Regions from separate parts of the Halomonas piscis genome, predicted to be linked through region 2. Evidence: riboswitches for the same ligand, from Rfam matches in the RefSeq annotation. Region 2 holds a riboswitch; each other region holds the start of a gene.
The links. A riboswitch is a leader RNA that binds a small molecule or an ion and turns the genes downstream of it on or off. The one in region 2 is predicted to bind thiamine pyrophosphate.
Positions count from the first base shown of each region.

Region 1 (3,271 bases), 350 kb from region 2:
GCTGCGTTTTTACGACCTCCAGGGCGGAGCCATCCGCATCGACGGGCAAAACATTGCCGAGGTCACTCAGGCTTCGCTGCGCCACCAGATCGGCATGGTTACCCAGGATACGTCGCTTCTGCACCGCTCGCTGCGCGACAACATTCGCTATGGCAGCCCCGAGGCCAGCGACGAGGCCGTCTGGGCCGCCGTGTGTCAGGCCCACGCTGACGAGTTCATCGATGACCTGGTGGACCCCCAGGGGCGCCGCGGGCTGGACGCCCACGTCGGCGAGCGGGGGGTGAAGCTCTCCGGGGGCCAGCGCCAGCGCATCGCCATTGCCCGGGTGCTGCTGAAAAACGCGCCGCTTCTGGTGCTGGACGAAGCCACCTCGGCGCTGGACTCCGAGGTCGAGGCGGCGATCCAGGAGCAGCTCGAGCACTTGATGCAGGGCAAGACGGTGATCGCCATCGCCCACCGGCTATCCACCATCGCCATGCTCGATCGGCTGCTGGTGGTCGACGAAGGGCGCATTGTCGAAGCTGGCAGCCACTCGGAGCTGCTGGCCAAGGGCGGTATCTACGCCCGGCTGTGGCAGCACCAGTCGGGCGGGTTTATTGGCCTGGGCGAAGAGGACCAGGCAGAAGGCAGGGAAAGCGCTTAGGCTCCGGCGCTCTCTTCTTCCCCCTCGGGAAACTCGGCGTTGTGGTAGATGTTCTGGACGTCGTCGAGGTCGCGGAGCATCGCCAGCAGCTTTTCCAGCGCCGCCACGTCGTCGCCTTCAACGGGCGTGGTGGTCTGGGGCAGAAACTGGATGTCGTCGGCCTCGAAGTCCAGCTCGCCGAAGGCGTCCACCAGCGCCTGGCGCGCCCTGGCGTACTCGGTGTGCGGGGCGAAGACGGTGATATGGCCGTCTTCGTGCTCGATATCGGTAACGTCGACGTCGGCTGCCATCAGCGCTTCCAGCACGGCCTCTTCGTCGTCACCGGCGAAGGCGAAAATCGCGCAGTGGTCGAAAAGGTGGCTGACGCTGCCCGGCGTGCCGATCTTGCTTTTGGCCTTGGTGAAGCAGCCGCGGACGTCGCCGATGGTGCGGTTGGCGTTGTCGGTCAGGCACTCGATGATGAGCATCACGTTGCCCGGGCCGAAGCCTTCGTAGCGCGCCGGGGAAAAATCCTCGCCGCCGGCGCCGGCGGCCTTGTCCAGCGCCTTGTCGACGACGTGGGCGGGCACCTGGTCCTTCTTGGCGCGGTCAAGCAGGGCGCGCAGCGCCAGGTTGCTGTGAGGGTCGGGGCCGCCGGATTTGGCGCAGACGTAAATCTCGCGCCCGTACTTGCTGTACACCTTGGTCTTGGCGTCGGCCGTTTTGGCCATGGATTCCTTGCGGTTCTGATAAGCCCTACCCATGTTGCAGTCCTGTGTTGGTTCAACGTGGCGGCCGGAAGATCGGCGCGGCATAAAGGTGCCCCGATTTTACGCCACAGCCGCCGGCGAGGCCATGCCGGGTCCGGGAAGCGCTGGCCGGCCGCTGGCCAATGACTGGCCCATGCGCTATGGTCAGACCTGCATGACACGGGGTGTCCCGCCAGCGGCGGGGCTGAGAGAACACCCGCCGAACCTGATCCAGTTCATACCGGCGAAGGGATGTCAGCGCAGTGCTCGCCCGAGCACCCGGCGTGCGCCCTTCGCTGCCACCGTTACGCTAAGGGCCACATCATGAGTACCGCTCCCCACGCCACTTCTTCCACTACTGCGCTGCCGCTCGATCAGCAGATCGTGCTGATCACCGGTGCCGGCCGCGGGCTGGGCGCAAGCCTGGCGCGGGCGTTTCTGGGTGCCGGCGCCCGAGTGGTGATCAACTATCGCCACAGCGCCGCCGGCGCCGAAGCCGTGGCCGCCGAGGCGCCCGATCGGGCGCTGGCAGTCCAGGCCGACGTCTGCGATGCCGAGGCCGTCCAGGCCATGTTCGTTGCCGCGCGTAGACATTTCGCCGCGCCGGTGACCACGGTGGTGAATAACGCGCTGCCGGATTTCTCGTTCAACGGCGATGCCCGCCCGGACGCCGACTCGCTGACCTGGGAGCGGCTCGAGCAGCAGTTCAGAGGGGTGAACGAGGGCGCGCTCAACGTGATTCAGGCGGCCCTCGGCGGCATGCGCGAGCAGGGCTTCGGCCGCGTGATCAACGTCGGCACCAATCTCTTCCAGAATCCGGTCGTGCCGTACCACGACTATACCGCCGGCAAGGCCGCACTCTTGTCGCTGACCCGCACCTTTGCCCATGACCTGGGCCCGGACAACATCACCGTCAACATGATTTCCGGCGGGCTTCTGCGCACCACGGATGCGTCTTCGGCCACGCCGGACGAGGTCTTTGAGCTGATCGCCGCCAACACGCCGCTGCGCCGGGTGGTCACGCCGGACGAATTTGCCGACGCCGCGCTGCTGTTTGCCGCGCCCTGGAGCCGGGCGGTCACCGGACAGAACCTGGTGGTCGACGGCGGACTGGTGAAAAACTGATGGCGACACCTTCGATGCACCTCAATCTTTTCATTATGGGCTGCGGCCATCACCGCGCCGCCTGGCGCCACCCGGACTCCGCCGCCGAAAAAATGGGCGATATTCGCCACTTCGAGTCGCTGGCGCGCACCGCCGAGCGGGGCAGATTCGACGCCGTGTTCTTCGCCGACGGCCACGCCGCGGGCAACGTCGCCGGCGGGCCGCTGTGGTTTCTGGAGCCCTTGACCGCACTGTCCGCCATGGCCCGGGCCACCGAGCACATCGGCCTGATCTCGACGATTTCAAGCACCTTTTATACGCCGTTTCATGCCGCTCGGCTGCTCGCTTCGCTGGACCATATTTCCGGCGGGCGCATGGGCTGGAATCTGGTCACCTCGATGTTCGACACCGAAGCGCGCAATCACGGCCATACGGCCATGCCGCCCCACGCCGAGCGCTATGCCCGGGCCGAGGAGTTTGCCAACGTCGTGCTTGAGCTATGGGACAGCTGGGCCGACGATGCCCTGACGCTTGATCGCGCCGGCAACTTCGCCGATCCGCACAGGGTGCGGCCGATTCGTCATCACGGCGAGCACTTTCTGGTGGATGGTCCGCTCACCGTGCCGCGCCCGCCCCAGGGCAGGCCGGTGCTGTTCCAGGCCGGCGCGTCCGACCAGGGCCGGGACCTGGCCGCCCGCTACGCCGAAGCAATCTACGCCGTGGCCTATGACCTGGCGTCGGCGCAGGATTACTACCGCGATATCCAGGCGAGGGTAGCCGCTGCCGGCCGGCCGCC
Region 1 is NZ_CP119391.1:1,030,116-1,033,386, forward strand. It holds gene P1P91_RS04895 (ABC transporter ATP-binding protein) at 1-643, shown strand, start outside; gene P1P91_RS04900 (YebC/PmpR family DNA-binding transcriptional regulator) at 640-1,386, opposite strand; TPP riboswitch at 1,543-1,641, shown strand; gene P1P91_RS04905 (3-oxoacyl-ACP reductase) at 1,696-2,496, shown strand; gene P1P91_RS04910 (LLM class flavin-dependent oxidoreductase) at 2,496-3,271, shown strand, end outside.
Region 1: another riboswitch for thiamine pyrophosphate. It lies ahead of P1P91_RS04905 (3-oxoacyl-ACP reductase); the one in region 2 lies ahead of tenA (thiaminase II).

Region 2 (3,271 bases):
AACCTCTTTGACAAGGAATACGTTGAGGGCGTGCGCGGCCGCCCGGGGACCGATTCCCGGGGCTCCGCGGTGGAAATCGGCGACGGTCGCTCGGGCGTGCTGACGCTGGACTATCGGTTTTAATAACCGGTTTCAATAACCGGTTTTTGCGCAACGCAATCCGCCCGGCCCGGCTGCCTGTATAAGGCGCCGGGTCGGTGCTTATCCGCTTATCAAGGAGATACCGCCATGATGCTTCACGTGCCCGAGGTGTTCGACAAGGCCCAGGTGGCCGAATGCCGCGAGCTTTTGCGCCAGGCGCAGTGGCAGGACGGCAAGGCCACCGCCGGCTTTCAGTCGGCCATGGCCAAGGACAACATGCAGCTGCCCGAAGACTCCGACGTGGCCCGCCACCTAAGCCAGGTCGTCACCCAGGCAGTGCAGCGCCACCCGCTGTTTATCGCCGGGGCCCTGCCCGAGCGCATTTTTCCGCCGCTGTTCAACTGCTACCAGGGCGGGCAGTCCTTCGGCCTGCACGTGGACAACGCCATGCGCCTGGACCCTGGCCGGGGGGAGTATCTGCGCACGGACCTCTCGGCGACGCTGTTCTTCAGCGAGCCGGACACCTACGAAGGCGGCGAGCTGATCGTCGAAGACACCTACGGTGCCCACAGCGTCAAGCTGCCTGCGGGGGATTTGATTCTCTACCCGGCATCCAGCCTCCACCGGGTCACGCCGGTCACCAAAGGCGCGCGCCTGGGGTCGTTTTTCTGGATTCAGAGCATGGTTCGCGACGAAGGCCAGCGCAGCCTGTTGTTCGACTTGGACACCTCTATCCAGCAGATCCATCAAAACCTCGGCGCCGACCACGCCGCCAGCGTCCAGCTCACCGGCGTCTATCACAACCTGCTGCGCCGCTGGGGGATGTGAGGCGTTGCGCGAACTCGGATCTCGATGAAACGCCGCGTTGGCGGCCCGGCCTTTCCATGCGATTAGTCGGCTCGGTCGAGCCCCATCTGCCAAAAGTCGATTTCCAGCCGTGTAGCGTCGCGGAAGGTAGTGGTTAGCTGGGCGAAACGCTCGGGCGTCACGTCAGCCAAGCGGGTATCGAGCCAGGCAATTTCGTCGCGCATGGCCTCCTGGAAGGCGTCGCTTTCATACATTTTCAGCCACTTTTCGTAGGGGTTGGCGTCGCCGCGTACGGTGAAGGGCTGCCTGGCCTGCCACTGGGAAATCTCGCCGTAGCCCACCAGGCAAGGGGCGAGGGCCACGTGCATGTCGAGCAGGTCGCCGCGGTTGCCGGTATCCAGCACGTAGCGGGTGTAGGCCATGGTGGCGCGAGCTTCGGGCAGTGCGGCCAGGTCAGATTCTGAGATACCCCATTCGCGGCAATAGTCGATGTGAAGCTCGAGCTCGACGTCGATGATGGTTTTGAGGCCTTCCAGGCTGTGGCGCAGCTCAGCCATGTCGCGGCTTTTGTAGACGGCCAGCGCATAGGCGCGCCCGAAGTGCATCAGAAACAGATAGTCCTGCTTGAGGTAGTGGCGAAAAGCCTCTTCTTCCAGCGTGCCGGCGGCCAGCTGGCGCACGAAGTCGTGCTCGATATAGGCGCGCCATTCGTCAGCGCAGGCTGCGGTTAGGTCGGTAAAGCGATAGCTCATGATATCTCCGGTGTTGGACAAGTCAGCCAGGTCAGGCTAAACCCGTCAGTAAATCCGGAGTGCGCGAAGGCGAGGAGCGGAGGATAAAGGGGAAGGCGCGGGGGGTAGCGATACGCCATGCCCGCCGAGCCTGCCGCCTGATTCCCTACGCCGGTATAGGTGTGGCCTTGCCGCACTTCACCCGGATCAGGTTCTACGGGACCGGCGCTAGGAATTCGGTTATCGTCGCGCTACCCCGAATCTGCGCCATCTCAGCCGGTTTCACCGGCACCCCGTCAAGCGAATTGGCAGTCTAGCAGCTGAGGTTTTTGAGTGACAATCGGCGCTGGCGCAGGCCGCTTTACAGGTTTTCGTGGGAGGCCGGTTTACCGGGCGAAACCGGCGCGTAGCGCCGGCCCGTGGCGTTGCGTCACTGCCTGTAATCAAATTTTTCTGAGTCGTGGCCAAAACGGTGCAGGCCGGCACCCAACGCAAAACGGCTGCCCAGGGGCAGCCGTTTGCTTATGGCTCGTACGCTCTGTAGCCAGTCGCCTCAGGCGTCGGGGAGGTCGAGCTTTTCCTTCACCACGGGCCAGGCGGGTTCGCCGCTGCGGGTGGTGACGCCGTCAAGAAACGCCTTTACCTTGGCCGGGTGGTCTTTCAGCCAGCTCATGGCGACTTCTTCAACCGGGCGGTCTTCATAGCTCAGGCCGCTGATCATTTCACTCTGCTCTTCGGCGGTGAAGATCAGCTGGTCCAGCAGCCGCGTGGCGTTGGGGTGGCTGTCGGCGAACTGCTGAGAGGCCAGGGTGCGCACGTCGCTGCGGCCGCCGTCCGGGCCCCAGGCGTCTTCCGGGTCGTCGAGGAACTCAATGTCGTACTCGATGGTGGCCCAGTGCGGCGTCCAGGCGTAGAAGACGATCCACTCGTTGCGGTCCATGGTCGACTTGGCCTGGCTGAACATGCCCGAGGTCGAGGTTTCCGAAAGATTCCACTCGTCCAGGCAGTAGGTGCCGTTTTCCTGCATCTCGGCAAGCAGGTCGCTGGTGCCGGAGCCGACTTCAATGGAGTAGATGGTGCCGCCGGCCTTTTCCTGCAGCTCCTTGCTGCAAAGGTCCTCGCCCGAGGTATAGCCTTCTGCGTGGACATAGTCGGGCACCACAAAGCCAAGCCGGGCGCCGTCGACGTTGGTGCCCAGGTCAGCCAGCGAGTCCTTGCCGCTGGTGGCGGTGTCGTACATGCCCTGCTGGGCGGGCAGCCAGGCAGCCAGATAGGCATCGAGTTCGTTTTCGCCCAGCGCCTGGTAGGCGATGGTGGCGCCCAGCTCTTTTTGCCGCGGTTTGTAGCCCAGGGCTTCAAACAGCGTGGCGGCAAGCTCGGACTTGGCGGTAACGCCGGGCCAGGGCGGCACGGCAAAGCGCACGGCGGCGGGTTCTTCGGCGGCGCTGGCAACAAGCGGCGCGGTAAGCAGAGCGGTGCCGAGGGCGCCCGCGGCCAGGCTGGCGTGGAGGGTAAAGCGGCGAGACAGGCGTAAGCACGATTTCATCCGGGCTCCTTATGGTTGCTGCGACAGGCATGACTCTAGACCGGCCGATGCAGAACTGCAACGCAAAACGGCCCGCCGTGAAAGGCGGGCCGTTCGGAGGGAGCGC
Region 2 is NZ_CP119391.1:676,908-680,178, forward strand. It holds gene P1P91_RS03200 (TonB-dependent receptor) at 1-123, shown strand, start outside; gene P1P91_RS03205 (Fe2+-dependent dioxygenase) at 229-909, shown strand; gene tenA (thiaminase II) at 972-1,640, opposite strand; TPP riboswitch at 1,765-1,925, opposite strand; gene P1P91_RS03215 (glycine betaine ABC transporter substrate-binding protein) at 2,173-3,165, opposite strand.

Region 3 (3,271 bases), 360 kb from region 2:
CGCGCCCGGTGGGCGTCGGCGTAGGAAAAGCCGCGGGCCAGCAGCATTCTGTCCGGGGACAGGCCGATGCCCGGCACCAGGTTGTTGGGCTCGAACGCCGCCTGCTCGATCTGGGCGTGGTTGTCCACCGGGTTGGTGTCCAGCGTAAGCTTGCCCACCTTGATCAGCGGGTAGTCCTCATGGGGCCAGATCTTGGTCAGATCGAAGGGGTTGAAGCGGTAGGTCTCGGCCTCCCTGAACGGCATGATCTGCATGTACAGCGTCCAGCTGGGATGCTCGCCCCGGTCAATCGCGGCGTAGAGATCGCGCATGTGGTAGTCGCTGTCTTCCCCGGCCAGGCGATCGGCCTCCTCCTGGGTCAGGCACTCGATCCCCTGATCGGTCTTGAAGTGATACTTGACCCAGAACTTCTCGCCCTCGGCGTTCACCCACAGGTAGGTGTGGCTGGAATAGCCGTTCATGTGCCGCCAGGTCCTGGGAATGCCGCGATCGCCCATCAGCCAGGTCACCTGGTGGGCCGACTCCGGCGACAGCGACCAGAAATCCCACTGCATGTCGTGGTCGCGCAGGTTATTGTCCGCCCGGCGCTTCTGGGAGCGAATGAAGTGCTGAAACTTCATCGGGTCGCGCATGAAAAACACCGGGGTGTTGTTCCCCACCATGTCGTAGTTGCCGTCACTGGTGTAGAACTTGATGGAAAATCCCCGGGGGTCGCGCCAGGTATCCGGGCTGCCGCGCTCGCCGGCCACGGTGGAAAAGCGCATCAGCACCTCGGTTTCGGTGCCCGGCTGAAACACCGCCGCCCGGGTGTAGCGGCTAACGTCTTCCGTCACCTCGAAGCGACCGAATGCGCCGCTGCCCTTGGCGTGGGGCTGGCGCTCGGGAATGCGCTCGCGGTTGAACTGCGCCATCTGCTCGATCAGATAGTGATCGTGCAGCACGATGGGGCCGTTTGGCCCTACGGTCAGCGAATATTCGTCGCTTGCCACGGGGTTGCCGGCATCGTTGGTCGTTGGTTTGCGCGGGTCTTCGGCCACGTTAGCGCCTCCTTGTAGGTAGTCGTTGGTACGGCAGTGCTGACTGCCATACCCACAGGCTACTCTTTTCCTGCCCAAAAGTGCACTATCCTGTCGATAGCCGATAGCTAAAAACTTGCGCAACACCCTAATTGATAGCCTGAACGCCAATTTGACAACGCCGCCGCCCCTGCCTAGGCTCAGGTTTTCCTGGGGGAGCCTTGACGGGCTGAGAATCCGCCGCTTTGCGCCGGTAACCCTTCGAACCTGATCCGGGTCATGCCGGCGCAGGGAAGGACAGCACACGCCAACGCGCCTCTTTCCCGAACGTATTCACCATACGACACACGCCCGGAACCCGGCTGCCACAAGGAAAGAGGACACACCTTCATGCAGCTTGATCCCGTCTGGACGGCGCTGTGGCTTGTGCTCTGCGCCCTCGCCTTTGCCGTGCCCGGCCTGCTCTACGCTCGCCGCCAGCGCGACGATCTGGACACCTATATCGCCGCGCGCAATACCCAAAGTACCCGAGCTACCGTGATGACCCTGCTGGCCACTACCCTCGGCACCTGGGTGCTGTTCGGCCCGGCCCAGGCCGCCACCTGGGGCGGTATCAGCGCGCTTCTGGGCTATGCACTGGGCTCCTGTGTGCCGCGGCTGATCATGATTCCGCTGGGCCGGCGCATGCGCCAGCTGATCCCCGAAGGCCACGGGCTCACCGAGTTCGTGATTCACCGCTACGGGCGGGTCATGTACGCCTTTACGCTTTCGATCATGCTGTTTTATCTGTTCATCGGGCTTGCCGCGAGCCTCACCGCCGTGGCGCGCATGGTCGCCCTGCTGGCGCCGATTCCGCTGGGGCTGACGGCAGGCGTGGTGATGGCGGCCACGGTGCTTTACACCTTCTACGGCGGCCTGCGCGCCTCGATCTTTACCGACAAGGTGCAGATGGGGGTAATTCTCCCGCTGCTCGCCTGCCTGCTGATTTTTGGCTGGCAGGCCGCCGGCGGCGTGGCTCCCGCCCTGGAGGGCCTTGAGCAGAACGCCCCGCAGCTTCTGGATATCACCGACGCCGGCGGGGTGCGCGCGGGGCTGACGTTCTTTATCGCCGTGGTACTCACGGGGCTTTTCTATCAGGGCACCTGGCAGCGCATCTACGCTGCCAAAAACGTTGGCGTGCTGCGCAGAAGCTTCTGGATCAGCGGGCTTTTGAACCTGCCGATCGTGATCATGATGGGACTTTTCGGGCTGGCCTTTGTGGGCCTGGGCCTGGAAGGCGACGGCTCGGTGGCGCTGTTCAGCGTGCTGCTGGACAGCGTGCCGCTGTGGTTTGCGCTGGCGCTGATTCCGCTGGGGCTGGCGCTGGTGATGAGCAGCGCCGACTCCACCATCAACGCCACCTCGAGCATTATCGCGGTGGACATGCACCGGCTTTTGCCCGAGGCAAGCGAGACCACGCTGATGCGCCTGGCCCGCTGGCTGATCGTCGCCGCCGCGGTGCCGATCACCATCGTCGCCGCCCAGGGTTTCAGCGTGCTCTACCTGTTTCTGCTCGCCGACCTTTTGTGCTCGGCGGCGGCGTTTCCGGTGTTTTTCGGCCTGTTCAGCCGCCGCTACAGCGGCCTTCAGGCCGTGATCAGCACCGCCTGCGGGCTTGCTGCCGGGCTTGCCATGTTCCCTGCGCCGGGGGCCGGCACCGAGACGCTGCTGGAAAGCTTTCTGCTCGCCGCCCTGGTGCCGATAGCCGCCTCGGCGGTGCTGATGCGGGTGATGCCCGCCCGGGAGCATTACGACTTTGCACGGCTGGCTACGCTGGTGCGCCGCTTTGGGCGGGCGTCGTAGTCATGATTCATGCCGCGCTTTCGCTACGTGTCACCGCGAGCGACAGCGCGGCGGTCTCCTTGCGGTGCCGCTGGCAAGAACCCCGAGATTGCTTCGCTACGCTCAATGAAAGGGACTCCTCCCCACTCCGATGCCTCATCGGGCAGAATGGCGTTGAGACCACCAAAAGAGGGGGAAGAGTCATGAACCAGCATACGGCGATTGGCATTGATTTGGCAAAGCAGGCGTTTCAGGTGTGCATCGTGAATACCCGTCAACAACGCGTTCGTACCAACAAAGTGCTGAAGCGCGCGGAGCTGCTGGATTACCTGCGGCGTCAGCCAAGCTGTCGCGTCTTCATGGAGGCCTGCGGCGGCTCGCATCACTGGTCGCGGCAGTTCCAGGCCATGGGGCATGAGGTACGGCTTATTGCA
Region 3 is NZ_CP119391.1:1,035,047-1,038,317, reverse strand. It holds gene P1P91_RS04925 (catalase) at 1-1,037, opposite strand, end outside; TPP riboswitch at 1,219-1,327, shown strand; gene P1P91_RS04920 (sodium:solute symporter family transporter) at 1,407-2,858, shown strand; gene P1P91_RS04915 (IS110 family RNA-guided transposase) at 3,041-3,271, shown strand, end outside.
Region 3: another riboswitch for thiamine pyrophosphate. It lies ahead of P1P91_RS04920 (sodium:solute symporter family transporter); the one in region 2 lies ahead of tenA (thiaminase II).